Regions from separate parts of the Kocuria sp. CPCC 205258 genome, predicted to be linked through region 4. Evidence: riboswitches for the same ligand, from Rfam matches in the RefSeq annotation. Region 4 holds a riboswitch; each other region holds the start of a gene.

Region 1 (6,887 bases), on a different contig from region 4:
CGCGCGGACGGCGTTCGCGACGATCGCCGCCGCCACCCACCACGAGGAGGCGGCCGCGGACGAGCCGGAGCGCGCCGAGGAGGCCGCCCAGCCCGCGGAGTCCCGGCCCGAGGGCTCGGGGCGCTCCCGGAAGAAGCGCCGCGGCAAGCGCAGCCGCGGACGCGGCCAGGGCGGGGACACCGCCGCCGAGCAGCAGCCGGAGGAGGGGGAGGACACCGCCCCCGCCGCCCCGGAGCAGCTCCCCGCCGAGGGGGCGCCGGGCGAGCAGGGCTCGCGCCTGACCATCAACGGCGAGGTCATCGAGCTGCCGCAGGGCCACGCCGTGGTCGTCGAGCCCGCCGAGGCCCGGCCGCTGAGCCTGGACTCCCTCGCGGAGGTCTTCGGGCAGCGGGGACCGGACGCCGGCTCCGCCGCCCCGGAGGCCGCCGCCGAGGCGGTCACCGGTGCGGATGACGCCGCGGAGGGGGCCACCGCCGCGGCGGAGGCCCCGGCCCAGGAGAGCACGGCCCAGGAGCGCACGGAGCGGCAGGCTCCCGCCCCGGCCGCGGCGGTCGTCGCGGAACAGGCGGACGCGGAGCCCGTGCGGCCCCGGCGGCGCTCCCGGCGGGCCTCGGCCCCGACGGCGCGGCCCGGCGAGGCCGAGGTGACCGCCGGCCGAGCGGCCGCCGCGGAGGGCGCCCGGCACGAGGCGAAGACCGTCGCCCAGCGCGCCCCGGAGGACCCCTCCCGCCGGGCGCCGACCGTCGTCGGCGTCGGCGTCAAGGCCGAGGACCTCACCAGCGGCCGGCCCGCCGACCGGGGCTGACCCGCCCCGCCGAGCAGCACCACGGAGGACCCCGACCGGCACGGTCGGGGTCCTCCGTCGTCGCGGACCGTCACGGACCGCCCCGGCCTGCCCGCCCTCCGCACGGCGGCGTACCGTGGTGCGCACCACAGCACACCCGGGGCCGCCGTCCCGTCCGCCGGGAGAGCGGCCGCCCGTTCCAGGGAGCATCGCCATGACCAGTGCAGACACCATCCGCACCACCGGCACGGAACTGTTCGTCCACCGGGATCCGTCGGCCGTGGACCGTCACTACACGGAGGACTTCGTCCAGCACTCGCCGCTCGCGCCGGACGGGCGCGAGGGTCTCAGGCAGTTCGTGCGGAGCATGCCCGACGACTTCCGCGTGGACATGGTCCGGATGCTCGACGACCACGGGACGGTGGCCGTCCACTCGGTGTACGAAGGGCTCGGTCCGGAGCCGCTGGTCGGCTTCGACGTCTTCCGGGTGGAGGACGGACGGATCGCCGAGCACTGGGACGTCCTCGAGCCCCTGCGCACGGGCCCCGACGGCGCCCGCCCCCAGCTCGACGGCCCCGTCGCGGTCACGGACCACGAGCGGACGCAGGACAACAAGCGCATCGCCGCCGAGTGGGTCGAGGCCGCCCTCGTCGGGGGCGACCGCCACGCCGTCCAGGACCACATGAGCCCCCGGGGCTGCACCGAGCACACCGGCGGCACGCCGGACGGCCCGCAGCCCGCGTACCAGCGGCTGCGCCGCGTGGTCGGCGAGGGGAACTTCGTGCTGACCGTCGCGGAGGCCGTGCCCGGAGGGAACAGCGACGGGGGATCCACCGGAACGGTGGCCTGCTACGACCTCTGGCGCCTCGACGACGGCCGGATCGTGGAGCACTGGGGCGTCGCGCAGCCGGTGCCCGAGCGGATGGCGCACGCCAACGGCATGTTCTGATCCCGTGCGGGGTCCGTGCCGGCTCCCGCACGACGACTAGACTGGCAGGACACCAGACACGGGGTGCCGCACGAGCGGCTGAGAACACACCCGTCGAACCTGATCTAGCCAGTACTAGCGAAGGGATGTCGCAGATGCGCGATGCCGTACCCCCGTCCGACCGCACACCAGGACCCGGGAGGCCGGTGCCGCCGGACCCCGCGCTCGCCGAGGACGCCGCCGCGGCCCTGGCGGACCTGCGCGCCGCGGCGCCGCTGGTGCAGTGCATCACCAACGCCGTGGTCACCAACTTCACCGCCAACGTGCTGCTCGCCGTGGGCGCGTCCCCGGCGATGACCGACATCCAGGGCGAGGGCGGGGTCTTCGCGGAGCTCGCCGACGGCCTCCTCGTGAACACCGGCACGCCCACCGCCGAGCAGCGCGGCGCCGCCTACGAGGCCGTCGGGGCCCGGCGCCGCGCGGGCCGGGCCTGGGTCCTGGACCCGGTGGCGGTGGGTGCCCTGCCCGTGCGCACGGCGCTGGCCCGCGACCTGCTCGGGTTCGAGCCGGCGATCGTGCGCGGCAACGCCTCCGAGGTCATCGCCCTCGCCGGCGGCGCCGGCGGCCGCGGCACAGACGCGACCCACGGCGTCGACGCGGCCCGGGACGCCGCCGCCGCGCTCGCCGAGCGGGCCGGCTCGGCGGTGGCCGTGTCCGGGCCCGTGGACCTCGTCCGCTCCCCGGACGGCACCGTGGTCCGGGTGCCGCACGGCACGCCCCTGCTGACCCGCATCACCGGCGGCGGGTGCGCCCTGGGCGCCCTCATGGCCGCGTTCACCGCCGTGCGCACGGACCCGGCCGCCGCGGCGGTGGCCGCCACCACGGTGTACACCCTCGCGGCCGAGGACGCGGCCTCCGACTCCGCCGGGCCCGGCTCCTTCGCCGTGGCGCTGCTGGACCGGCTGCACGCCGTCACCCCGGAGGGGATCGCTGCCCGGGCGGAGCTCGTGCGCGAGGAGGTCGCCCGGTGAGCCCGCGCCTCGACCCCGCGGCCCTGTCCCTGCACCTGGTGACGGACACCGCCCTGAGCGCCCCCCGGACGGTCCCGGACGTCGTGGCCGCCGCCGTGCGCGGGGGAGCCACCATGGTGCAGGTGCGGGAGAAGGACGCCCCGGTCCGCGAGCTCGTCGCCCTGCTGACGGCCGTCGCCGAGCGCGTGGGCCGGGAGGTGCCCGTGCTCGTGGACGACCGCGCCGACGTGTACCTCGCCGCCCGCGCGGCCGGCGCCCCCGTGGCCGGCGTGCACGTGGGCCAGTCCGACCTGCCCGTGGCGCTCGCCCGGGAGATCTGCGGCCCGCACGCCGTGCTCGGCCTCAGCGCCGCCACGGCGGAGGAGCTCGATGCTGCCGCCGCGCTGCCGGCCGGGACGGTCGACTACCTGGGCGTCGGGGCGGTGCGGGCGACCCGCACCAAGCCCGACCCCCCCGAGCCGCTGGGCGTCGAGGGCTTCGCCCGCGCCGCGGCCCGCACGGCCCTGCCCTGCCTGGCCATCGGCGGGGTGCGGGTCGAGGACGCCCCCGGCCTGCGCGCCGCCGGCGCCGCGGGGCTGGCCGTGGTCTCCGGGATCTGCGCCGACCCGGACCCCGCCGCCGCGGCCGCCCGCTACCTGCGGGCCTTCGCCGCCGTGCCCGCCGGGGAGGTGGCTCCGTGACCGCCCGCGTGCCCCGCGTCCTGGCCATCGCCGGCACCGACCCCACGGGCGGCGCCGGCCAGCACGCGGACCTCAAGTCGATCGCCGCGATGGGCGGCTACGGGATGAGCGCCGTCACCGCCGTCGTCGTGCAGAACACCGTGGGCGTGCGCGACATCCACGTCCCGCCGGTCGAGTTCCTCTCGGCACAGCTGGACGCGGTCGCCGAGGACGTCGAGATCGACGCCGTCAAGATCGGGATGCTCGGGTCCGTGCCGGTCATCGAGGCCGTCACCCGGTGGCTCGGGACCCACCGGCCGCCGGTCGTGGTCCTGGACCCCGTCATGGTCGCGACCTCCGGGGGCCGCCTGCTGGAGCGCGAGGCCGAGGACGCCCTGCGCGCGATGCTCGGCCTCGCCGACCTGATCACCCCGAACCTGCAGGAGCTCGCCGTGCTCGCCGGGGAGGACACGGCGTCGTCGTGGGACGAGGCCCTCGCGCAGGGCCACCGCGTGGCCCGCGCCCACGGCACCCTGGTGCTCGTCAAGGGCGGGCACCTCACGGGGGACCGGACGCCCGACGCGCTCGTCGGCCCGGACGCCCCCGCGCCCCTCGTGGCGTTCGACGGCGCCCGCGTGCCCACCGAGAACTCCCACGGCACCGGGTGCTCCCTCTCCTCGGCCCTGGCCACCCTCCAGGCCCGGCACGGGGACTGGCCCCGGAGCCTGCGGATCGCCCGGGACTGGCTGCGCGGGGCCCTCGAGGCCGCCGGGGACCTCGAGGTGGGCCACGGCAGCGGGCCCGTCCACCACTTCCACCACGTCCAGGACGCCCTCGAGAGCTGGGGCACGGCGCCGGAGCGGTTCACCGACGAGCTGTGGGAGGCCTCCGCGGCCGTGCGGCGGGAGATCGAGGAGCTCGAGTTCGTCCGCCTCCTCGGCGACGGCCGGCTCGAGCCGGACCGCTTCCTCGCCTACCTCGACCAGGACCTGCAGTACCTCGACGGATACAGCCGGGCGCTGGCCCTGCTGGCCGCCAGGGCGCCCGACGAGGAGCAGCGGCTGTTCTTCGCCGCCGGCGCCGTGTCCTGCACCGAGACCGAGGCGCAGCTGCACCGGGCCCGGCTGCGGCACGCCGGGGACGGCGGCGCCCGGGCCGGCGGCGCCCGGGACGGCCTCGGCGAGGTGACGCGGCGCTACACCACGTTCCTGCTCGCGGCCACCGCCGCCGAGCCCTACCCGGTGGGCCTGGCCGCCGTGCTGCCGTGCTACTGGGTCTACGCGGACGTGGGCCGGCACCTGAACGAGCTCGCCGCGGCCGACGGGACCGACGGGCACCCCTACGCGGACTGGCTGGCCACGTACGCGGACGAGGGGTTCCAGGAGGCCACCCGCACGGCCCGCCGGCTGCTCGACGACGCCGCCCGGGCGGCCCCGGCGGACGTCCGGGCGAGGATGCGGGAGGTGTTCCTGGAGGCCTGCGCGCTCGAGCGGGACTTCTTCGCCGCGCCGGTGGCGGAGCGCCGGTTGGCGGGCGCTGACCGGATCGAGTAGTCTTGATCTTCGGTGCCCTGCCGGTGCGCGCGTGTAAAAACTCGACACCCCACCTGGCGGCACATGCGGGTGCAGTTCCTGAATTGCGGCGAACCTGCGCTGACCTCGGCCTAGTCCCACGGGCCGGTCACCGTCAGCTCGTCTCAACGTCGTTGGTCCTGACAGGTATGCGCTCGACCCACACTGTTTACACATGACGTCGAGAGAAGTGAGTTCCCAAGTGGTGTACGCGATTGTCCGCGCTGGCGGCCGCCAGGAAAAGGTTTCCGTCGGAGACCTCGTTACCCTTGACCGCGTCGCCGGCGGAGCAGGCAGCACCATCGAGCTCCCTGCCCTGCTGCTGGTCGACGGGGACAAGATCACCTCGGATGCCCAGACCCTGGCGAGCGTCAAGGTCACGGCCGAGATCGTCGAGAACCTCCGCGGTCCCAAGATCTCCATCCAGAAGTTCAAGAACAAGACCGGCTACAAGAAGCGCCAGGGCTTCCGTGCCGAGCTGACCACCGTGAAGGTGACCGGCATCGACGCCTGACCGGCCCGGTCCCCGTCCAGACTCCACCAGCCAGTAAAGACCCGAAGGTAGGCACACCTCATGGCACACAAGAAGGGCGCGAGCTCCACTCGCAACGGTCGCGACTCCAACGCGCAGTACCTCGGCGTGAAGCGCTTCGGCGGCCAGACCGTCAACGCCGGCGAGATCCTCGTCCGGCAGCGCGGCACGCACTTCCACCCCGGCCTCAACGTCGGCCGCGGTGGCGACGACACCCTGTTCGCCCTGGCCGCCGGTCAGGTCGAGTTCGGCACCCGCCGGGGCCGCAAGGTCGTCAACATCCAGGCTGCCGCAGAGTAGTCCACAGGGCCGGCGCTGCCGGCCCCGGTGCGGGTCACGACCCGCACCACCCATGTTTGGTCTGTAGAGGGTGGGTGCGTCCAGCGCCCGCCCTCTACAGTCTTAACGTGGCCCGTCCGTTCTTGAACCAGAGGAGTTCCCCGTGGCCAGTTTCGTCGACCGCGTCGTCCTGCACGTGTCCGGCGGCTCCGGCGGGCACGGCTGCGTGTCCATCCGCCGCGAGAAGTTCAAGCCGCTCGGCGGTCCGGACGGCGGCAACGGGGGGGACGGCGGCAGCGTGGTGCTGCGCGTGGACGGCCAGACCACCACGCTGCTGAACTACCACCACGCCCCGCACCAGTCCGCCCCCAACGGCGGACCCGGCAAGGGCGACCTCCGCCACGGGCACAAGGGCGAGGACCTCGTGCTGTCCGTGCCCGACGGCACCGTGGTCAAGGACCAGGACGGCAACGTCCTGGCCGACCTCGTGGGCCAGGGCTCCGAGTTCGTGGCCGCCCCCGGCGGGCAGGGCGGACTGGGCAACGCCGCGCTGGCCTCGGTCAAGCGCAAGGCCCCCGGCTTCGCGCTCCTCGGCACGCCGGGCTCGGCCCGGGACGTGGTCCTGGAGCTGAAGTCCATCGCCGACATCGCCCTGGTCGGCTACCCCTCCGCCGGCAAGTCCAGCCTGATCGCCGCGATCAGCGCCGCCCGCCCCAAGATCGCCGACTACCCGTTCACCACGCTCGTCCCGAACCTCGGCGTGGTGGAGGCCGGGGACGTGCGCTACACCGTGGCGGACGTCCCGGGCCTGATCCCCGGCGCCTCCGAGGGCAAGGGCCTGGGGCTGGAGTTCCTCCGCCACGTCGAGCGCTGCGCCGCGCTCGTGCACGTCCTCGACTGCGCGACCCTCGAGCCCGGGCGGGACCCGGTATCCGACCTCGAGACGATCGAGGCGGAGCTCGCCGGCTACGCCGTCGACGGCGACCTCGACGGCGGCCAGGCGGTGCCGCTCAACGACCGGCCCCGGCTCGTGGTGCTGAACAAGATCGACGTCCTCGAGGCCCGGGAGCTCGCCGAGTTCGTGCGGCCCGAGCTCGAGTCCT
Region 2 (6,887 bases), 600 kb from region 4:
TCATCGGCATCTTCTTCGTGACCAGCGCGGACTCCGCGTCCATCGTCATGGGCACGCTGTCCCAGCGGGGCCAGCCCGAGCCGAACCGGCCGATCGTCGTGTTCTGGGGCCTGTGCCTCGGCGGCATCGCCTCGGTCATGATGCTCGTGGGCGGCGACGACGCCCTGACCGGGATGCAGAACCTCGTGACCGTCTCGGCCCTGCCGTTCGCGGTGATCGTCGCCTTCCTGATGGTCTCCTTCTACAAGGACCTGCGCAGCGACCCCGCCACGATCCGCCACGCGTTCGCCCTCACGGCGGTGCGCAAGGCCGTGATCCACGGCATCGAGGAGCACGGCGACGACTTCGCCCTGCAGGTGGAGCACGCCCCCGGCGCCCGTGCCGCCGGCGAGACCTTCGACTCCCACGACCCGGCCGTCACCGACTGGTACCGGCGGGTCGACGAGAACGGCGAGGAGATCGACCTCGCCGCGGAGACCGGTTCGAGCTCCGGCCAGCAGGCCGACCAGGAGCCGGAGCGCCCGGACGCCGGTCAGAAACGACTGGACCCGGACGAGCAGCGACCGCTCGACCCGACCGTCCGCCGGCCCTGACCGGACCCGCGCCGTGCGGCCGTCGCCCCCTCGGGCGGCGGCCGCACTTCTCGTGCCGGGACCGGACGGCTTAGACTGCGCGCTATGTATTCGATCGTGGCCGTGTGCACCGGCAACATCTGCCGCTCGCCCATGGCGGAGTTCGCCCTGCGCCGCGCCTTCGAGGCCGCAGGACTGGCCGGGCGCGTGCGGATCGACTCGGCCGGCGTCAGCGACGAGGAGCTCGGCAACCCCGTGGACCCCCGCGCCGGCGACCTCCTGCGCCGCGAGGGGCTCGACGCCTCCGCGCACGCGGCCCAGGTCTTCGACCCCGTCCGCTTCGGCGACCGGGACCTCGTGCTCGCCCTGGACGTGGTGCACTGGCAGCGCCTGCGGGCGCTCGCACCGGACCGCTCCGCCGCCGCCAAGGTGCGGCTGCTGCGGGAGTTCGACCCCGCCGTCGAGGACCTCGAGCACGGCGACCTGGGGATCTACGACCCCTGGTACGGGGGCCCCGAGGACTTCGAGTCCACCTGGGGCATGATCGACGCCGCCGTGCCGGGCGTGGTCCGCGCCGTCGCCCGGGAGCTCGGCGCCGACCGGGGATCCGCGCAGGACGCCGGGCGCGCGTGATCGACATCGAGCTCGAGCTGGATCCGGCGCTCGCGGCGGCCCATCCCGCCGGCACCAACCTGGCGCGGCTGCTCCCCTCCCCCACCCGCCGCCCCTACCTCATCGGCATCGACGGGCGCTCGGGGGCCGGCAAGACCAGCCTCGCCGAGCAGCTCGCCGCGGTGCTGCGCCCGGTGCGGGACGTGACGCTCTTCCACCTCGAGGACCTCTACCCGGGCTGGGACGGGCTCGGCCCCGGCCGCCGCACCTACGTGGACGAGGTCCTCACGCCCCTCGACCAGGGCCGGGACGCCGAGTGGAGCGCCTGGGACTGGGTCACCGGCTCCCCGGGGACCCCGCGGCTGACCCGCGTGGCGGAGGTCGTGATCCTGGAGGGCGTCGGCGCGTGCAGCGCCGAGGCCCGGGAGCTGCTGGACGTCTCCGTGTGGGTCGAGCTGCCCACCGCCCTGCGCTACGACCGCGCGCTGAGCCGTGACGGCTCCTACTACGCCGAGCACTGGGACCGCTGGGCCGCCCAGGAGGACGCCTATCTGGCGGAGGACCACGTCTGGGAACAGGTGGACATCCTGCACCCCGGCCCGGTCTGCTGAGCCCCGCGGCCGCACCGACAGGAGGATCCGTGACCAGCACCGTCGTCGTCCTCGACGCCGCCCACCCGGAGGGCGTCCTCGCCGATCCGTCCGTCCCGCTCGTGCGGATCGACGACCAGGGGCTCACCCGGGGGGACGGCGTCTTCGAGACCATGCGCGCCGTCGACGGGCTCGTGCAGAAGTTCGAGGCCCACCACCAGCGGCTGTCGGCCTCCGCGCGGCTGGCGCAGCTGCCCGTGCCGTCGGCGCGGGACGTGCGCGGGGCGGTGGAGCTGGCGCTCGCCCACGCCGCCCCCGGCGGGGACGGCGGCCTGGGGGCCGAGCACGCCGTCAAGGTGGTGATCAGCCGCGGCACCCCGGCGGACGGCCCGTGGTCCTGGATCGTGGTGACTCCCGTGCCGGAGACGACGTTCCGGCAGCGCCGGGACGGCGTGACCGCGGTGCTGCTGCCGCGCGGCCACGACCCCGCCCAGGACGCCGGGTACCCGTGGCTGCTCCCGGGGGCCAAGACGCTCTCCTACGCGATCAACATGGCCGCCCTGCGCCACGCCCGCTCCCTCGGCGCGGACGAGGCGGTCTTCACCACGGAGGGGCGCAGGGTCCTGGAGGGCGCGACGTCCTCCGTGGTCTGCGCCCGGGTGCGCGCCGGCCGCCGCACCCTGCTGACGCCGGAGCCCTCGCACGGGATCCTGCCGGGCACCACGCAGGCCAAGATCTTCGCCGCCGCCCGCCGGGACGGCTGGGAGCTCGGCTACGGGCCCCTGTACCCGGCGGACCTCATGGAGGCCGACGCCGTGTGGCTGGTCTCCAGCGTCCGGCTCGCGGTGCCGGTGCGCCGGCTCGACCACCAGCCGCTGCCGGTGGACCCGGACCTGACGAGGCTCGTCACGAGCTGGGTCCAGCGGGCCTGATCCTTCGCTCAGGCCCAGATGAACCGGTGCGTCCCGAGCAGGACGGACACCGCCGGGCCCGCCGCGGCGGCCGCAGCGCAACCCGTGAGGACCGCCGCGTCCCGCCAGGAGTACCCCGGGACGCGGGCCCACGTGCGCGGACCCGCACCGAAGCCGCGGGCCTCCATGGTGACCGACAGCCGGGTGGCCCGTCGCAGGGACTGCACCAGCAGCGTGAAGGCCTGGCCGCCGAACTCCCGCAGCGCGCCCACCGGACCGTGCCCGGACCCCGCCCCGCGCGCCCGCCGCGCCATCGCCAGGGTGGCCCACTCGGAGACCATCACCCCCACCAGCCGCAGCGCGGCCAGGGACGCGAGCACGAAGCGGGCCGGCAGGCGCAGCGTCTGGGCGAGGCCGTCGGCGAGATCCGTGGGATCCGTGGTGAGCACCAGCATCAGCCCGGGCAGCGCCAGCGCCAGCCCGCGCAGGGCGATCGCCGCCCCCGCGGCCACCGAGCCGGACGAGATCCCGGTGACCCCCAGGTCGAGCAGCACCGGCCCGGAGTCCTCGGCGAGCAGGGCCGTGCCCCACCCGCTCACGAGCGCCGCCACGACCACCGGCCACGCCCGGCGCAGCAGCGCGAGCGGGCGCTGACCGGCCAGCGCCAGCAGCAGCACCTCGCCCAGCAGCACGGTCCCCGACGTCACGGGGTCCGCGCTGAGCAGCAGCACCACGGTCAGCAGCAGCGCCCCGGCCAGCTTGACCACCGCGTTCGTGCGCCCCAGCAGGGAGGTCCGGGCCGACGGCGCGATCGCGGCGGCGCTCACCGGACGGGCTCCCGCCGGACGGGGACGACCCGCACCGCGCCGGCCCCCGGCGCCGCCGGAGCGGCCGGGGCACTCCCTGCCGCGGCCGCGGACCGCACGGCAGGAGCAGCCGCGGTCTTCCCCGCCGCGGACGCGGACCGCACGACAGGAACGGCCGGCGCCCCTCCCGCCGCCGGTGCCGTGCGAGCGGCGCGGCCCCGCTCGCTCGGGGTGCCCAGCGCCAGCACCTCGGCGCCGAGCGCCCGCACGAAGTCCTCGTCGTGGGTCACGGCGAGGACCGACGTGCCGGCGTCGACGAGCTCCACGAGCAGGTCCACGAGCTCCGCCCACGTCAGGGCGTCCTGACCGAACGTCGGCTCGTCGAGCACCAGCACGTCCGGGTCCGTGGCGAGCACCGTGGCCACGGACAGCCGCCGCTTCTCGCCCCCGGAGAGGGTGAACGGGTTGGCGTCGGCCAGGTGCGAGAGCCGCAGCCGGCGGAGCAGTTCGTCCGTGCGGCGCTCCCGCTCGGCCACCGGCGTGCCGGCCAGCCGGGGGCCCAGTTCGAGCTCGGCCCGCACGGTGGCGCGCAGGAACTGGTGCTCGGGCTCCTGGAAGACCGTCCCCACACGGGCCACGAGCTCCCGGCCGCTCCACTCGAGCGGGTCGGGGCCCGCGCCTCGGTCGAGGACCGGGTGGGCCCGCACGGTGCCGCGCACGGGGGCGAGCAGACCCGCCAGCGTCAGCGCGAGCGTGGACTTGCCGGCGCCGTTGGGCCCGGTCAGCGCGAGCGCGCGGCCGCGGCGCAGGGTCAGCTCCACGCCGGCCACCGCCGTGGGGAGGTCCCGGCCCGCGGCGGCGTCGTCCACCGGGCGGCCGCGACGCCGCGCCCGCCGCCGGGCGCGCAGCTGCCGCGCCGAGGGCTGGCTGCGCGAGACGCCCAGACCGGTGGCGCTCAGCAGCGGTGCGCCGTCCGCCCCGGAGCCGGCGGCCCGGGTTCCGGCGGGACCCCCGGCGGGATGTGCACCGGAGCCTGCACGGGGACCCGCGGCGGGGCGAGCGGGCGCACGCGTGGCCGGCACCCGGCCGGGCACCCACACCCCCGCGCCGCTGAGCTCGTCGGCCGCGGCGCCGAGCACCCGGCCCGGCGCGCCGTCGTGGGTGATGCTCCCGTCCCGGCCGAGCACGACGACGCGGTCCACGACCTCGGCCCACACGGCGACACGGTGCTCCACGACCACGAGCGTGGCGCCGCTGCGGTCGAGGCAGGACACCACGGCGTCGCGGACCTGCCGCACGCCGGCGGGGTCCAGGTTGGCGGTCGGCTCGTCGAGCAGCAGCAGCCCGGGGCTCATGGCCACGGCGCCCGCGAGCGCCAGGCGCTGCTTCTGCCCGCCGGACAGGGCCGCGGTGGAGTGGTCGAGGGGGAGGTCCAGCCCCACGTCGTCGAGCGCCGCGCGCACCCGCGGCCAGATCTGCTCCCGGGGCACCGCGAGGTTCTCGAGGCCGAAGGCGGTGTCGTCCCCGATCCGGGACAGCACCACCTGGGACTCGGGGTCCTGCTGCACGAGACCGGCCCGGCCGCGCGCCTGCTCCGGCGGCATGCCGTCGAGCAGCAGCTCGCCGGAGGCGGACTGCCCGTCGTCGTCGTGGAGGACTCCCGCCAGGGCGTGCAGGAGGGTGGACTTGCCCGCCCCGCTGGGTCCCAGCAGGAGCACGCGCTCCCCCGGCTCCACCACGAGGTCGAGGCCGCGCAGCGCCGCCGCGTCCCGCCCGGGGTGGTGCCAGCCGAAGCCGCGGGCCTCGACCCGGGCCCCGCGGCCGGCGGGCACCACGGGGTCCGGGGTCGTGGGAGCCGTCATCGCCGCACGGCCCGACCCGACGCGAGACCCTGCAGCACGCCGGTGGCCGCGAGGGCCCGCACCACGGCCTGCATCAGCAGGCCCGCGAGCACCGCCCCGGAGACGGCCGCCAGGACCACGTAGACCACCTGGTGGCTCAGCGCCCACTCGTAGTTGTAGACGATGTTCTCGTGGACGCCGAGGAAGATCCCGCTCACGGCGCCCGCCACGGCCGCCGCGAGGGCGTCGAACCGGCGGTACCGGAAGGCGGCGAAGGCCAGCTCCGCGCCGATGCCCTGGACGAGACCGGAGAGCACGACCAGCAGGCCGAAGTGGGTGCCCAGGAAGCTCTCGATCACGGCGGCGAGCAGCTCGCAGAACAGCGCGGCGCCGGGCTTGCGGATGATCAGCCCGCCGAGCACGCCGGCCACGAGCCAGCCGCCGGCGATCAGCCCCACGGCGGGCGGGTAGGCGACCGCGGCCGTGCCGACCACGGGGTAGAGCAGGTTCGACCACGCCCAGAAGACGACCGCGCACACGGCGGCGAGGACGGCGGCCATGACGATGTCGACGACGCGCCAGGACGACGCGCGGGACGTGCCGGGGCGGCGGGCGGGGCGGTGGGTGGTGGTGTTCACGGTGGGTTCCTCCTGGGCTCAGCGAGCCGTCGGTGCCAGGAGGGGACGGGGTTCCGCGGGCCGCGCCGGTGGCGCGTTCCCGGGGAAGCACCCCTGAGATGCTCGACTCCCTTCGCCGGTGCTAACCGGAGCAGGTTCGAGGGTCTGCGGCGATCCGCACTCTCAGCGCCGCGCCGGTCTCACCGGCGGGGCGCTCCCCTGTCGTTCAGTGGCACCGAGTCTACCCCTCCCTCGCCCGCTCCGTGCACTGCCGACGCACGGCCGGTGAACGACGCAGGGGCCCGTCCGGCCGGACACCGGTGCGGTGTCCGGCCGGACGGGCCCCTGCGCGAGGTGCTCGCCGGGCCTCAGACCTCGGCCTGGCTCGAGGCCTTGGGGTTGGTCTGCGGCTTGTTCTCCATCTTCGCGATCTGGCGGGAGATGCCGACCTTGATGACGGTGCCCACGAGACCGGTCACGAGCGACCAGATGATGATGCCCGTCCAGGCCTCGTCCGGGTCCGGGTTCTTGGCGGGGGGCGGGTCGCCGGTGATGCGCGTCCACGCCGCGCCGAGCACCTTGTGCGAGAGCGCCACGCCGCCGAGCGAGAGGCCGGTGCCCACGAGTTCGAGGACCTTGGTGTTCATGGAGTGCTGCTCCTTGTCGTCCGAGGGGGACGCGGGTGCGCCCTGTCGATCCTGCCCAGCCTAACGCGTCCCCGGCGATCCGTCAGTCTGCTGTCCGTCCGCCCGCCGGCCGTCCGGGCTCGGCACCGGCGGACCCGCGGCAGCGCCTTCCGCGGAGCCCTCCGCCCCGCCCTCCGCGGCGCGGTTGAGGACCTTCTGCAGGTCGTCCTGGGTCAGCGTGGTCCGGTTCAGGTGCTTGGTGCGGTACGTCGAGCGTCCCACCATGTGCGCCGAGACGGGCACGGTGAGCAG
Region 3 (6,887 bases), 160 kb from region 4:
CCGCACCGTGGGCCGCTCGACCGCCACGATCCGCAGGATCGTGGCGTACCGGCCCTGCGGCCCGGTGAAACCCTCGAGCGGCGGCAGCTCCGGGACCGGGGCGTCCAGCTCCCAGGCGCTGCAGTCCTGCTGGACGAACGCGGACAGCTGGGCCAGGGACTGCTCCGAGGGCAGCAGGGCGTCCACCTCCGCCTGCTTGGCCCGGGCCTCCTCCTCCGTGGAGCCCACGTAGGTGACCAGGCCCGGCATGACGGCCACGCCCTCCGGGTCCCGTCCGGCCGCGGCGACGCGCCGCCTCAGATCGGCGCGGTACTCCCGCGCGCTCTCGAGGTCGTAGGCCACGGCGTAGACCCCTTCGGCGTGCCGGGCGGCCAGGTCCCGGCCCGGCCCGGAGGCGCCCGCCTGGAACAGGACCGGACGCCCCTGGGGCGGGCGCGGCACGGTCAGCGGGCCGTCCACGCGGAAGTGCTCGCCGGCGTGGTCGATCCGGCGCACCCGCTCGGGGTCGGCGTGCAGGCCCTGCCGGTCGCCGACCAGGGCGTCGTCGGACCACGAGTCCCACAGCCGATGGGTCACGTCGATGAACTCTGCCGCCCGCGCGTAGCGCTGGGCGTGCGGTGGCATTCCCGGGAGGCCGTGGTTGCGCGCCTCGGCGTCGAACATGGAGGTGACCACGTTCCAGCCGGCCCGCCCGCGGCTGATGTGGTCGAGCGAGGCCAGCAGGCGGGCGGCGTGGAACGGCGTCCAGAGGGTCGTCGAGACCGTGCTGACCAGCCCGATCCGCTCCGTGGCCCGCGCCATCGCGGACAGGGCCGTGAGCGGTTCGAGGAACCACCGGGGTCCGTCCGCCACGTCGCCGGCGCTGTGCCCGTCGGCGAAGAACACGGCGTCGAGGAGGCCCCGCTCGGCGGTGCGGGCGAGGCGCTCCCAGTGGGCGATGTCCCCGAGCCGCTCCAGCGGGGAGTCCGGGTGCCGCCACGCCGCCTGGTGGTGGCCCGCGCCGAAGAGGAAGGCGTTGAGGTGCAGCTGTCGCGGCGCGGTCACGGCGGCCCCCATCAGTTGAGGACCAGCCCGCCGTCGACCACCAGGTTCTGCCCCGTGACCGAGCGCGCCCACGGCGAGGCGAAGAACAGCAGGGCGTCGGCGAACTCGGCCGGTGTGGTGACCCGGCCCAGGGGCGTGGCGGAGGCGATGTGGTCGAAGATTTCGTCCGGGGTGGCGGCGCTCGCGTCGGTGGTGCGCAGCAGACCTCCGGAGACCATGTTGACCGTGACGTCGTACGCGCCGAGGTCCTTGGCGAGGGTGCGGGTCAGGGACAGCAGCGCGGCCTTCGCCGCCGTGTAGTCGTGGTACGGGACCACGGGGTTCTGGAACAGGTTGGTGCCGACGTTGACGACCCGGCCGAAACCCCGCTCCCGCATGCCGGGCAGGGCCTGCTGCACGGTGTTGAGCGCCCCGCGGACGCTGCCGGAGAACTGGGCGTGGAACTCCTCCCAGCGGATGTCCTCCGCGGAGGAGCGGGCGTCGCCGTTGAAGGAGAAGTCCGCCAGCGCGTTGTTGACCACGGTGGTGACGGGGGAGCCGAAGTGCTCCCGGGCCGCGCGGAGCATGTCTGCGACCTGCTGCGCGTCGGTGACGTCGGCAGCCAGCGCCACCGCCCGCTCGTGGCCGTACCGGTCGACGAGCTCCTCCGCGGCCGTCCGGGACGCGCGGTAGTTGACCACGACCCTCGCGTCCTGGGCGGCGAAGGCCTCGACGACGCTGCGGCCCAGCCCTCGTGCTCCGCCGGTGACGAGGACGATCTGTTCTGCGATCTGCATGGGTCTCCCCGGGGTCAGGGCGAGGAGACGCGGGCCGGCCACGGCCGGTCCCGGCAGGACATCCCTTCGCCAGTCCTAACTGGATCAGGTTCGACGGGTGTCATCTCAGCCGGCTCGTCGTGCGGCGCCGGCACCCCGTGTCACTGCGGACGAGTATAAGCACCGGCCCCGCAGCCCGGCCCGTTCTTCGCGCGGCGGCGGGTCACACCGGGCCGCGGTCGTCCCGGGGGGCGTCGTCGTCGGACTGCCCGGCGTGCCCGAGGAAGCCGCGCAGCAGCGCGGCCGTGCCCTCCAGGTGCGCGAGGGAAGCGGCCCGGGCGGCGGGGGCGTCGCCCGCCAGGACGGCGTCGGTGAGCTCGCGGTGCTGGCGGTCGGAGTGCTCGAGGTTGACCGGCAGGACGGGGATCCGGTCCAGCAGGTCGCTGGCCCGCGAGCGCACCTCCGCGACGGCGCGGACCAGGCTGGGACAGCCGCCCAGCTCGGCCACCGCGATGTGGAAGCGCGCGTCGGCGGGGCGGTAGTCCTCCGGGGTGCTCTCCTCGACCTGCCGCAGGCACGCGAGCAGGTGCTCCCGGGCGGCCGCGCTGAGGGACGCCGCCGCGGCCAGCTCCGCCGCGGCGGGCTCGACCACCGCGCGGAACACCAGCACGTCCTCGACGTCCGCGGGGTCCACCGGGGGGAGGGCCTCGTCCGGCAGGGCGGTGCGGCCGGTCACGAAGGTCCCGCCGTACCGGCCCCGCACCACCTCCAGGACCCCGGCGACCTGGAGCTCGTGCAGGGCTTCCCGGAGCGTGGCGCGGGAGATGCCGAGCATCGCCGCGGTCTCCCGCTCGGGCGGGAGCCGCTCGCCCCGGCGGAACAGGCCGAGCCGGATCGAGTCGAGGATCCGCTCCACGGCCTCCTCGAAGGCATTGCCCTGGCGCACGGGCCGGATGCGGGGGTGCTGGACGGGATCGCTCACGGTGGCGCTCCTCCCTGCGGTGCGACGTGCGCCCATGGTGTCACGGTCCCCGGGGACCGCCTCCGGCGGGACCCCGCCCACCGCGCGCGCCGGCCGGGGCCACGAGCAGCAGCGGCGCGCCGCCCGGTCCGGACGGCGCGCCGCTCCCTCCGGCCGGGACGGCCGGCCGAGGTCCTAGTGGGTGAGATCCATGGCGACCACGCCCACCGCGATGATCAGGGCGGCCGAGACGAGGAAGCCCGCCGTGATGGCGATGAAGGCCCAGGAGCGGGCGCGGCCGGGGCGGTCAGGGGCTGAGGAGCTGGTCTGGTTCATGCCCACCATTCTGCGGCATGCGGGGGGCCGGCTCCACCGCGACGCGGTCCCGGGCGCCGCTCGGCGACCACCCGACCGCGCGCCGCGGGGTCTTGACGAGGCAGGGGGCAACCCACAGACTGTGACCACTCGCGCCAAACGTCTGTTTTCAGACCTTTGTGGAATCCCGGAGGGATCGTCCCATGCCCGACTCCCCAGCACAGCCCGCCCGCACCGACGAGTACTTCCAGCACCGCCAGCTCCGCTCCGGGGCCGCGGGGTGGGTCCTGCTCGCGGGCCTGGGCATCGCCTACGTCATCTCGGGGGACTTCTCCGGATGGAACATCGGGCTCTCCGAGGGCGGGTGGGGCGGGCTGCTCATCGCCTTCGTGCTCATGGGCCTCATGTACACCTGCATGGTCTTCGGCCTCGCCGAGCTCTCCTCCACGCTCCCCACGGCCGGCGCCGGCTACGGGTTCGCCCGCCGGGCCCTCGGCCCCCTCGGCGGCTTCGCCACCGGGATGGCCGTGCTCATCGAGTACGCCGTGGCCCCGGCGGCGATCGCCACGTTCATCGGCGGCTACATCGAGGCGCTCGGCCTGTTCGGGATCACAAACTCCTGGCCCGTGTACCTCGTGACCTACCTGGTGTTCATGGGCATCCACATGTACGGGGTGGGCGAGGCGCTCAAGCTGATGTTCGGGATCACCGTGGTTGCGGTCCTCGCGCTGGGGGTGACCGTCGTCGCGCTCGTGCCGCACTTCGACGCCGCCAACCTCTTCGACATCGTCCCGAACGACGCCGTGGGGGCGAGCTCGTTCCTGCCCATGGGCTACGCGGGGGCGATGGCCGCCCTGGTCTACGGGATCTGGTTCTTCCTGGCGATCGAGGGCGTGCCGCTGGCCGCCGAGGAGACCGCCGACCCCCGCCGGGACATGCCGCGCGGGATCATCGTGGCCATGGCCTTCCTACTGGTCTCCGGCGCGCTCATGCTGGTCCTGGTGCCCGGGGCGGCCGGGTCGGAGGCGATGAGCACCTCGGACAACCCGCTGCCGGAGGCCATCCGCACGGTTGCCGGGGCGGACAGCGTCATGGCGGACATCGTCAACTACGCGGGCCTGGCCGGGCTGGTCGCGAGCTTCTTCTCCATCATGTTCGCCTACTCCCGGCAGCTGTTCGCGCTCTCCCGGGCGGGGTACCTGCCCCGCTTCCTCTCGCTGACCGGCAAGCGCAGGACCCCGTGGGTCGCCCTCATCGTGCCCGGCACCGTGGGCTTCGTGCTCGCGGCCGTGACCGGCGACGGCGGACTGCTCATCAACATCGCGGTCTTCGGCGCCACCGTCTCCTACGTGCTGCTGAACCTCTCCCACATCGTGCTGCGGCTGCGCGAGCCGGACCTCCCGCGCGGCTACCGCACCCCGGGCGGCGTGGTCACCACCGGCATCGCCCTGGTGCTGGCGCTCGTGGCCGTGGTCGCCACGTTCCTGGTCGACGTGCTCGCCGCGTCCATCACGGCCCTCGTGTTCGTCGTCTTCCTCGCCTACTACTGGTTCTACAGCCGCCACCGCCTCGTGGGCCACGCCCCCGAGGAGGAGTTCGCGCAGATCCGCACCGCCGAGGCGGACCTGCACTGACCCCGTCCCGCCCGACTCCCCGCCCAGCGACCCCAGCACCCCAGCGATCCCAGCGATCCCAGCGACGAAGGACCGGACCCATGACCCAGACTCCTCAGCACCCGCGCAACGACCGGATGCTCACCGTCGAGCAGCTGCGGCAGCACGTGGCCGACGGGCTCGTGGACACCGTGGTCCTGGCCTTCACCGACATGCAGGGCCGGCTCCAGGGCAAGCTCAACCACGCGCAGTTCTTCCTCGACTCGGTGCTCGACGAGGGCGCCGAGGGCTGCAACTACCTGCTGGCCGTGGACACGGAGATGAACACCGTGGGCGGGTACTCGATCAGCAGCTGGTCCTCGGGCTACGGGGACATGGAGTTCGCCATGGACCTCGACACGATCCGGCTCATGCCGCACAACCCCGGCCAGGTCCTCATCCAGTGCGACCTCACCGGCCACGGCGGGCAGCCCATCCCGATGTCCCCGCGGTCCATGCTGCGCCGCCAGCTCGACCGCGCCCGGGACATGGGCTTCACCATGGTCACCGGCACCGAGCTCGAGTTCTGCGTCTACAACACGAGCTACGAGGACGCCTGGGACGCCGGCTACCGGAACCTGGTCCCGGCCAACCAGTACAACGTGGACTACTCCGTGCTGGGCTCCCAGCGGGTCGAGCCGCTGCTGCGGGAGATCCGCAACGCCATGTACGCGGCCGGGCTGACCGTGGAGTCCGCGAAGGGCGAGTGCAACCTGGGCCAGCACGAGATCGCGTTCCGCTACGACGAGGGCATGGTCACCGCGGACAACCACGTGGTCTACAAGCTGGCCTCGAAGCAGATCGCCCACCAGCAGGGGAAGTCCATCACCTTCATGGCCAAGCCCAACGAGCGCGAGGGCAGCTCCTGCCACATCCACATGTCCCTGCGCGGACCGGACGGCGAACTGGTCTTCTGGGACCGCGAGCGGAACGCCCGGTCCCGCACCTACGAGCACTTCATCGCCGGGGTGCTGCGGACCATGCGCGAGTTCACGCTGTTCTACGCCCCCACCATCAACTCGTACAAGCGCTTCGTCGAGGGCAGCTTCGCCCCCACCTCGGTGGCCTGGGGCGTGGACAACCGGTCCTGCGCCGTGCGCCTCGTGGGCAGCGGGCAGTCCGCCCGGATGGAGAACCGGCTCCCCGGCGGGGACGTGAACCCGTACCTGGCGCTGGCCGCGATGCTCGCCTCCGGGCTGCACGGCGTGGAGCAGGAGCTCGAGCTGGAGCCGATGACCGAGGGCAACGCCTACGAGTCCGACGCCCCCGTGGTGCCCTCGACCATGCGCGAGGCCCGGGACCTGCTGGCCGGCTCGGAGCTCGCACGCGAGCTGTTCGGCGAGGACGTCGTCGAGCACTACGTGCACTACGCCGACGTGGAGCTGGCGGCCTTCGAGGCCGCCGTCACCGACTGGGAGCTGCGCCGTGGCTTCGAGCGCCTCTGAGCCGGGCGGGCCCGGGTACCGGCCGCGGATCGCCCTGACCACCTACTACCAGGAGGGCTCCTGGGGGGTCTGGAACTCCGTGGCGGCGATCGTCCCGGGCGCCTACGTGGAGGCCGTCGCGGCGGCCGGGGGCACGCCCCTGCTGCTGCCCCCGGTGGGCACGGACCCGGGGGTGCTCGAGCTCGTGGACGGGCTGGTCGTCATCGGCGGCGTGGACGTGGACCCGCGGTTCTACGGCGCCGAGCGGCACGAGCTGACCTCGTCCCAGCCCTCCCGCGACGAGCACGACCTCGCCCTGACCCGGGCGGCCCTGGAGCGCGGGGTGCCCCTGTTCGCGATCTGCCGCGGCGCCCAGATCCTCAACGTGGCGCTCGGCGGCACGCTGATCCAGCACCTGCCGGACGTCAACGCGAACGCCGCGCGCTACCAGCCCGGACCGGGCCGGTACGGCGAGGTCGAGTTCGCCACCGAGCCGGGCAGCCGCTGCCGCGAGCTGCTGGGCGAGACGGCGTGGTCCCCGTGCTACCACCACCAGGCCCTGGAGACGGTGGCCGAGGGCCTGGTGGTGACCGCCCGCGCCGAGGACGGGACGGTCGAGGCCGTGGAGACCACCGAGGGCGGCTGGACGCTCGGCGTGCAGTTCCACCCCGAGGAGAACCGGAAGGACTCCCGGCTCTTCGAGGGATTCGTCCGCGTGGCCCACGGCTACGCGCAG
Region 4 (6,887 bases):
CCCGGTGCCGGTGACGAGCTTGACGGCCTCGGTGACCATGACCGCGCCGACGGTGGCGGGGAGCATGCCGAAGACCCCGCCCTCGGCGCAGCTGGGCACCTCGCCGTCCGGCGGGGCCTCGGGGTAGAGGTCCCGGTAGGTGGGCCCGTGCCCGGCCCAGAACACGCTGACCTGCCCCTCGAAGCGCAGGATGGAGCCCCACACGCAGGGTGTGCCGGTCAGGGCGGCGGCGTCGCTGACCACGTAGCGGGTCGCGAAGTTGTCGGCGCCGTCCAGGACCAGGTCGTACCGGCCGATGATGTCCACGGCGTTGTCCGCGTCCAGCCGGACGGGGTGGGTGCGGACCTCCACCAGCGGGTTGAGCGCGGTGACGGCCTCGGCGGCGGAGACGGACTTGGGGCGGCCGACGTCGGCGGTCGTGTGCACCACCTGGCGCTGCAGGTTGGAGACCGCCACCACGTCGTCGTCGACGATCCCGAGGGTCCCGACCCCCGCCGCGGCGAGGTACTGCAGGGCCGGGGACCCGAGCCCCCCGGCGCCGACGACGAGCACGCGGGCGTTCCGCAGCCGCCGCTGGCCGAGGGTCCCGATCCCGGGCAGGGTCAGGTGCCGGGCGTAGCGCTCGAGCTCCTCGCGGGTCAGTTCGGGGCCGGGCTCCACGAGCGGGGGCAGCGGGCTCACGGCCGCTCCCCCACGGGCGCCCAGTCCCCGCGCGGCACGTCCGCCGGGCCGTCAGCCGGCCCGGCACCGGCGGCGTCCGTGTCGATCCGCCCGGCCATCGGCGAGGACGCGTGGGCGTGGCGGCGGGCCGGGATGCGCCCGGCACCGGCGGCGAGCCGGCCGGCGAGCACGGCGTGGCGCATCGCGGTGGCCATCGCCACCGGGTCCTGGGCGCGGGTGACCGCGCTGGCCAGCAGCACGGCGTCGCAGCCCAGCTCCATGGCCAGCGCGGCCTCGGAGGCGGTGCCGATCCCGGCGTCGAGCACCACGGGCACGGACGCCCGGGAGGCGATGAGCTCGATGTTGTGCGGGTTGAGGATGCCCAGCCCGGTGCCGATGGGGGCGCCCAGGGGCATCACCGCGGCCGCGCCCAGGTCCTCGAGGCGGCGTGCGACGGCCGGGTCGTCGGAGGTGTAGGCGAAGACCTTGAAGCCGCGGGCCACGAGCTGCTCGGTGGCGTCGAGGAGCTCCACCACGTCGGGCAGCAGCGTGTCCTCGTCCGCGATGACCTCGAGCTTGACCCAGTCGGTCTCGAGGGCCTCCCGGCCGAGCTCGGCGGTCAGCAGCGCGTCCCGGGCGGTGTAGCACCCGGCGGTGTTGGGCAGGATCCGGATGTCGTTGCGCTCGAGCAGGGCGAAGAGGGAGTCGCCCTGGCCGGGGGCGTAGCGGCGCAGGGCCACGGTGGTCAGCTCGGTGCCGGAGGCCAGCAGCGCCTGCTCGAGGGTGTGCAGCGAGCTCAGGCCGCCGGTGCCCATGATCAGCCGGGAGTTCAGCTCGATGCCGTCGAGCACGAGGGGGTCGGGGTGCAGGGCGGTCACGTCAGCCTCCCTGGACGGCGGTGATGATCTCGATGGACTGGCCCTCCGCCACGGGGGTCCGCCGCCAGCGGCTGCGGGGCACGACCGCGGCGTCCACGGCCACGGCCACGCCGAGGCGCCCGCCGTCCAGCGGGGCGCCGTCGGGGCCCAGGGGGCGGCCGACGGTCTCGGCGACGAGGTCGACGACGGTCGCCTCCGCCGCCACGCGGTGCGGGCGGCCGTTGAGGGTGATGGCGGTCATCGGGTGCTCCTGCTCCGGGGCCCGGGCCCGGCGGCGGCCGGCGCGGGATCCCCTGGACGGGCCTCGACGGGGCGGTCGAAGCGGTGCGGGTCGGTGGTGGCGAGGTGCTCGGCGTCGGCGGCCGGATCGGCTCCGGTCCCGCCGGCCACCAGCTGCGCGGCGAGCCGGGCGGCCAGTGGGGCGAGCAGGACGCCGTGGCGGAAGTAGCCGGTGGAGACCACGAGCCCCGGCACCGGCGATCCGTCCGGGTCGCGGACCCGGCCGAGGTAGGGGATGTCGTCCGGGGTGCCGGGCCGGGCGCGGGCCAGCACCTCGACCAGCTCGAGGTCGGCGACGCCGGGCACGAGCGCCTGGGCGTCGCGCAGCAGCCGGAACACGCCGCCGGCGCTGGGACCGGTCAGGTCGTCCTCGCGGGAGGTCGCCCCGATCACCACGGTCCCGTCGGCGCGGGGCACCAGGTAGACGGGCACCCCGTGCACCAGGCCGCGGACGGTGCGCCCGAGCAGCTCCGGCGCCCCGGCGGGGACCCGGGCGCGCAGGATGTCCCCGTGCACCGGCCGCAGCGGCGGGTGCCAGTCCTCCGGCAGCCCTTCGAGCTCGCCGAGCCCGGCGCCGGGGGCGAGGACCGTCCAGGTCGCGGAGACCATCCCGCCGCCGGCCAGGCGGACGCCGGTCGCCGCGCCCTCGGCGTTGCGGCGCAGCCCCGTGGCGAGGTCGTGGACGAGCCGGGCCGGTCCGCCGTCGCGCGCGGCCGGGAGCCCGGGGCGCTCCGGGAGCTCCGGGAGGTCGGGGAGTTCCGGGGCGACGAGGGCTGCGAGCAGCCCGGCCACGAGGCGGCGCGGGTCCACCTGGTGGTCGTCGGGGATCCGGAACGCCGCGGACAGCCGCGGGCTCAGGGCCGGCTCGAGGGTGCGGGCGGCGCGCAGGGTCAGCGGCTCCACCGTCATGCCGTGGCGCCCCTGCAGCGCGCGGAGGTCCGCCAGGGCCTGCCGGTCGGCGGCGTCCACGCCGCAGACCAGGGTCTCGGTGGCCCGGTGGCCCACCGTCCCGCCGGCGGCCTGCTCGAGGGCGGCCACGAACGCCGGGTACTCGGCGGCCGAGGCGGTCATGAGGGGGTACAGGGGCTCCTGCCGGTACTGGACCTCGCTCACCGGGGCGAGCATCCCGGCCGCGGCGCGGCTGGCGCCGGAGCCCGGCTCGGGGTCCACCACGACCACCGAGCGGCCGCGGCGGCGCAGCTCCCAGGCGGTGGCCAGGCCGATCACCCCGGCGCCGACGACGGCGACGTCGGCGCGGACGTGCTCGGGCCCGTCGACCAGCGGGTGGGGCGCGGTCGTGGGGGCGGGGTGCGCGGCAGTCACAGGGAACGTCCTTTCCTCCGGCGGCATGACCCGCATCAGGTGTGGCGGTCGGCGCTGGACGCCCTCTCAGCCCCCGGTGGGGCTCCCGCAGAACCGCTGACCTATCATCAGCGTGTGACCCACCCTACCCGTGACGCCTCCGCCCCTGCCGAGTCCTCCCTGCGAGACACCCGGACGGCCCGTCTCCTCGCCGCCCGGCTGTACGTGTGCACGGACGCCCGCCGGGACCGGGGCGACCTCGAGGAGTTCCTGCACGCGGCCTACGCCGGCGGCGCGGACATCGTCCAGCTGCGGGACAAGAGCATCGACGCGGACGAGGAGATCGCCGCGCTGGAGCTGCTGGGCCGGGTCGCCGCCGAGTACGATGCCCTGTTCGCGGTCAACGACCGCGCCGACATCGCCGCGCTCGTGGGCGCCGACGTCTTCCACGTGGGCCAGCACGACCTCAGCCCCGCCCAGGCCCGGCGGCTCCTGGGCCCCGACGTGCTGATCGGGCGCTCCACCCACGACCTCGGACAGGCCACGGCGGCGCTCGAGGACCCGGACGTCGACTACTTCTGCACCGGCCCCGTCTGGGCCACGCCCACCAAGCCGGGGCGCCCGGCCACCGGGCTGGAGTTCGTCCGCGCGGTCGCCGAGCTGACGGAGGCCCGGCTGGACGCGGACCCGGAGGTCCTGCCCGTGCCGTGGTTCGCCATCGGCGGCATCGACGAGCCGCGGCTCCCGCAGGTGCTGGAGGCCGGGGCGCGCGGCGTCGTCGTCGTCCGCGCCGTCACCGAGGCCCCCGATCCCCGCGTCGCCGCCGGGCAGCTGCGCGGTCTGCTCCCCGCCTGAGCCCGGGGCGGACCGCCGCCCGTCTCACCGTCGGCTCCCCGCCGCCGTCCAGCACGTTCTGAGAGCATGGACGCAGGACGACGACGGAGAGGTGGCCCATGGACCCCGAGCTCGACCCCCAGGTGCGGCACGCGGTGGAGCGCCCCGCGGAGACCGCCCGCGGCCCGGAGGACGCGCAGCTGCGCGTCCGGCTGGCCGGTGAGCCCGCCCGCCGCGCCCTCGGCACGCACTGGGAGCAGGGCCTCCCGGAGGACGCCGCCCCGAGCGACGACCGGCTCGCCGCCGCCGTGCTGCTCGCCACCCTCTTCGGCGACACCTTCTGGCTGGAGCGCGCCGCCCGGCTGCCCAGCGACGTGCCGGGGTGCCCGTCCGCGCCGCCGAGCGGGCTGCTGGAGCTCACCCGGGTGCCGGGCGCCCGGGCGGCCCTGGCCGCCGTGCTCGAGCGCCCCCTGCTGACCGGGCTCCTGGAGTGGGGCACCAACCCCCTGCCGGAGCAGCCCCCGCTGGCCGTGGCGCGGGCCGCCCGGGACCTGGGCATTCCCGACGACGGGCGCGTCTACAAGGTGGTGCGCCGCCGCGCCGAGCGCTTCCTGGCGCGGGAGCACGACGGGTCCGAGCCGCTCGAGCAGTTCGTGACCCTGCTGAACGAGGCGGAGCGGGGCCACCGCGAGGACGGGCCCGTGCTCTCGGGCGAGACCCTGCCGCCGGCGGCTCCCCCGGCGCCGGGCCCGACCGCGGGATCCTCCTCCGTGACCGGCCCGGCCGCGGACGGTGACATCCGCCCGGGAACACCCCCGCCCGGCGCCCCTCCGGCGGGCTCGCCGGAGAACCCCCAGTGGGGGGTGAGCCCCGCGAGCCCGGCCCCGCCGCCGCCCGGGCAGTTCCCGGGCCAGCACCCCGAACCCGGGGCACCCGGCCCGGGCGGTCCGGGATACGGCACCCCCGGGTACGGCCCCGGGGACCAGCAGCCCGGCGCACCGGGCACCGGTGCCCAGGGCGCCTCCGGGCCGGTGTTCGGACCCGGCCCCGGCGGGTGGCCGCCGCGCCCGGCCGAGCCCGAGGAGGACGACTCCGACAACCTCAAGGCGTGGGGGTTCGTCTTCCTGGGCATCCTGGCGGTGATCGCCGCCCTGATCTTCATCCTCTGAGCCCAACGCACGCCATTTACTTGCACAGGAAAGCTTCTGGGGCTATTCTTGGGGACACATCAACCAATGCGCCGCCCCTGCCGACGGAGAACCCCGCGATGCCGATCTTTCCCCAGAACCCCGCTCCCCAGAGCCTGACGAAGCGCCCCGCCGAGGACCTGCTGTCCGCGGACACCCGGATGGGTGCGGTGGAGCTGCTGGTCTCCGACCTGGACACGATGGTCGCCTACTACTCGGACGCCGTGACCCTCGACGTGCTCGCCCACGCCGGGGACACGGCGGTCCTGGGCCGGGACGGCCGGACGGTCCTGCGGCTGCGCCAGGTCAAGGAGCTCCCGCCGGCCCGCCGCGGGCAGGCCGGCCTGTTCCACACCGCGGTGGTCTTCGACGACGAGCCGGCCCTGGCCGCGGCGCTCGCGTCCGTGGCGACCGTGGCGCCCCGCTCCTTCACCGGCAGCGCCGACCACCTCTACAGCCAGGCCTTCTACTTCGACGACCCCGAGGGCAACGGGGTGGAGCTCTACACGGACCGCCCCCGCGAGACGTGGCGGCGGGAGCCCACCGGCCTGCTGACCCTGGCCTCCAACCCCCTGGACCCGAACGGCTTCCTGCAGGAGCACCTGGCCGAGCAGGGCGGGCGGCTCCCGGCGCCGCCGGCCACCCTGGGACACGTGCACCTGCAGGTGGGTGACATCCCGCTGGGCCGGCAGTTCTACGTGGACGTGCTGGGCTTCGAGGTGATGAGCGACATCGGCTCCGCCCTGTTCATCGCCGCCGGCGGCTACCACCACCACATCGCGCTCAACACCTGGCAGAGCGCCGGGGCCGGCCCGCGGGCGGCGTCGCTGGGGCTGGGCCAGGTCAACATCGATCTGCCGGACGCCGACGACGTCGCGGCCCTGGCGTCCCGGCTCGCGGACCACCGGATCCCCACCCGGCACGACGGCGCCGTGCTGCGCTTCGAGGACCCCTGGAACACCCTGATCCAGGTGGGCGTCGCGGCGTAGTCCCGGCCCGGTGCGGCGTCCGCACCCACCCGCCGGCGGCGCCGTGCTCGGCGCCCGCGGGTGCTCGCCGGCACCTCGGCCCGCCGGTAGGTTGGGCCTCGTACCCGGGGCGCCCGGGCACCGAGGGCGTGCGGCGACACGGCGGCCGCCCGGTCCGAGAGCGAGGAGCAGGGCATGGGCGAGAAGGACGACACCACCGGCAAGGACTTCGACGAGGCCGTCAACATGACCGCAAAGCAACTGTCGACGTGGCTGGACACCGACGAGTCCACCTCGGTGGGCCAGGACGACGGCGGGGAGTCGGTGGGCCACCGCTCCGGGCGGAGGATCGTGGAGATCCTGCAGAAGCCGAAGGGCGAGCGCACCGAGGCCGACCACGAGCACATGCGCAAGGTGGTCGGCTACGTCCACCGCCACCTGGCCCAGCGCCCCGACGGGGACGTGCGCGAGACCCGGTGGCGCTACTCCCTGATGAACTGGGGCCACGACCCCCTGAAGGACTGAGCCGGAGGGCCCGCCCGGCGCCGCCGGGCGGGCCGGGCAAATATTGCAGTTGTGCAAAACTTGCAGAGGTGCAAAAATGTGGGCATGAACGCCGAATCCCCTCCCACCCTGCGCGCCCGCAAGAAGGCCGAGACCTGGTCCGCGATCCACGAGGCGGCTGCCGCCCTCGCGGTGCAGCACGGGGTCGAGGGCACCACGGTGGAGGCCGTGGCCGCGGCGGCCGGCGTCTCCCCGCGGACCTTCTTCAACTACTT

The links. A riboswitch is a leader RNA that binds a small molecule or an ion and turns the genes downstream of it on or off. The one in region 4 is predicted to bind thiamine pyrophosphate.
Region 1: another riboswitch for thiamine pyrophosphate. It lies ahead of thiM (hydroxyethylthiazole kinase); the one in region 4 lies ahead of RF644_RS03150 (FAD-dependent oxidoreductase).
Region 2: another riboswitch for thiamine pyrophosphate. It lies ahead of RF644_RS00395 (ECF transporter S component); the one in region 4 lies ahead of RF644_RS03150 (FAD-dependent oxidoreductase).
Region 3: another riboswitch for thiamine pyrophosphate. It lies ahead of RF644_RS02440 (3-oxoacyl-ACP reductase); the one in region 4 lies ahead of RF644_RS03150 (FAD-dependent oxidoreductase).

What each region holds. Positions count from the first base shown of each region.
Region 1 covers NZ_JAVKPS010000003.1:439,772-446,658, reverse strand. The annotation lists gene RF644_RS08100 (Rne/Rng family ribonuclease) at 1-805, shown strand, start outside; gene RF644_RS08095 (nuclear transport factor 2 family protein) at 999-1,733, shown strand; TPP riboswitch at 1,783-1,876, shown strand; gene thiM (hydroxyethylthiazole kinase) at 1,919-2,743, shown strand; gene thiE (thiamine phosphate synthase) at 2,740-3,423, shown strand; gene RF644_RS08080 (bifunctional hydroxymethylpyrimidine kinase/phosphomethylpyrimidine kinase) at 3,420-4,955, shown strand; gene rplU (50S ribosomal protein L21) at 5,176-5,487, shown strand; gene rpmA (50S ribosomal protein L27) at 5,548-5,805, shown strand; gene obgE (GTPase ObgE) at 5,948-6,887, shown strand, end outside.
Region 2 covers NZ_JAVKPS010000001.1:75,268-82,154, forward strand. The annotation lists gene RF644_RS00365 (BCCT family transporter) at 1-593, shown strand, start outside; gene RF644_RS00370 (low molecular weight protein-tyrosine-phosphatase) at 678-1,205, shown strand; gene RF644_RS00375 (uridine kinase) at 1,202-1,795, shown strand; gene RF644_RS00380 (aminotransferase class IV) at 1,825-2,706, shown strand; gene RF644_RS00385 (energy-coupling factor transporter transmembrane protein EcfT) at 2,715-3,512, opposite strand; gene RF644_RS00390 (ABC transporter ATP-binding protein) at 3,509-5,353, opposite strand; gene RF644_RS00395 (ECF transporter S component) at 5,350-5,970, opposite strand; TPP riboswitch at 6,061-6,180, opposite strand; gene RF644_RS00400 (DUF4235 domain-containing protein) at 6,318-6,596, opposite strand; gene mnhG (monovalent cation/H(+) antiporter subunit G) at 6,657-6,887, opposite strand, start outside.
Region 3 covers NZ_JAVKPS010000001.1:520,486-527,372, reverse strand. The annotation lists gene RF644_RS02445 (LLM class flavin-dependent oxidoreductase) at 1-1,056, opposite strand, end outside; gene RF644_RS02440 (3-oxoacyl-ACP reductase) at 1,056-1,820, opposite strand; TPP riboswitch at 1,865-1,968, opposite strand; gene RF644_RS02435 (FadR/GntR family transcriptional regulator) at 2,023-2,781, opposite strand; gene RF644_RS02430 (hypothetical protein) at 2,956-3,096, opposite strand; gene eat (ethanolamine permease) at 3,279-4,709, shown strand; gene RF644_RS02420 (glutamine synthetase family protein) at 4,790-6,172, shown strand; gene RF644_RS02415 (gamma-glutamyl-gamma-aminobutyrate hydrolase family protein) at 6,153-6,887, shown strand, end outside.
Region 4 covers NZ_JAVKPS010000001.1:675,950-682,836, forward strand. The annotation lists gene moeB (molybdopterin-synthase adenylyltransferase MoeB) at 1-681, opposite strand, end outside; gene RF644_RS03140 (thiazole synthase) at 678-1,538, opposite strand; gene thiS (sulfur carrier protein ThiS) at 1,540-1,779, opposite strand; gene RF644_RS03150 (FAD-dependent oxidoreductase) at 1,776-3,140, opposite strand; TPP riboswitch at 3,136-3,239, opposite strand; gene thiE (thiamine phosphate synthase) at 3,345-3,974, shown strand; gene RF644_RS03160 (hypothetical protein) at 4,073-5,122, shown strand; gene RF644_RS03165 (VOC family protein) at 5,221-6,129, shown strand; gene RF644_RS03170 (DUF3140 domain-containing protein) at 6,304-6,633, shown strand; gene RF644_RS03175 (TetR family transcriptional regulator) at 6,718-6,887, shown strand, end outside.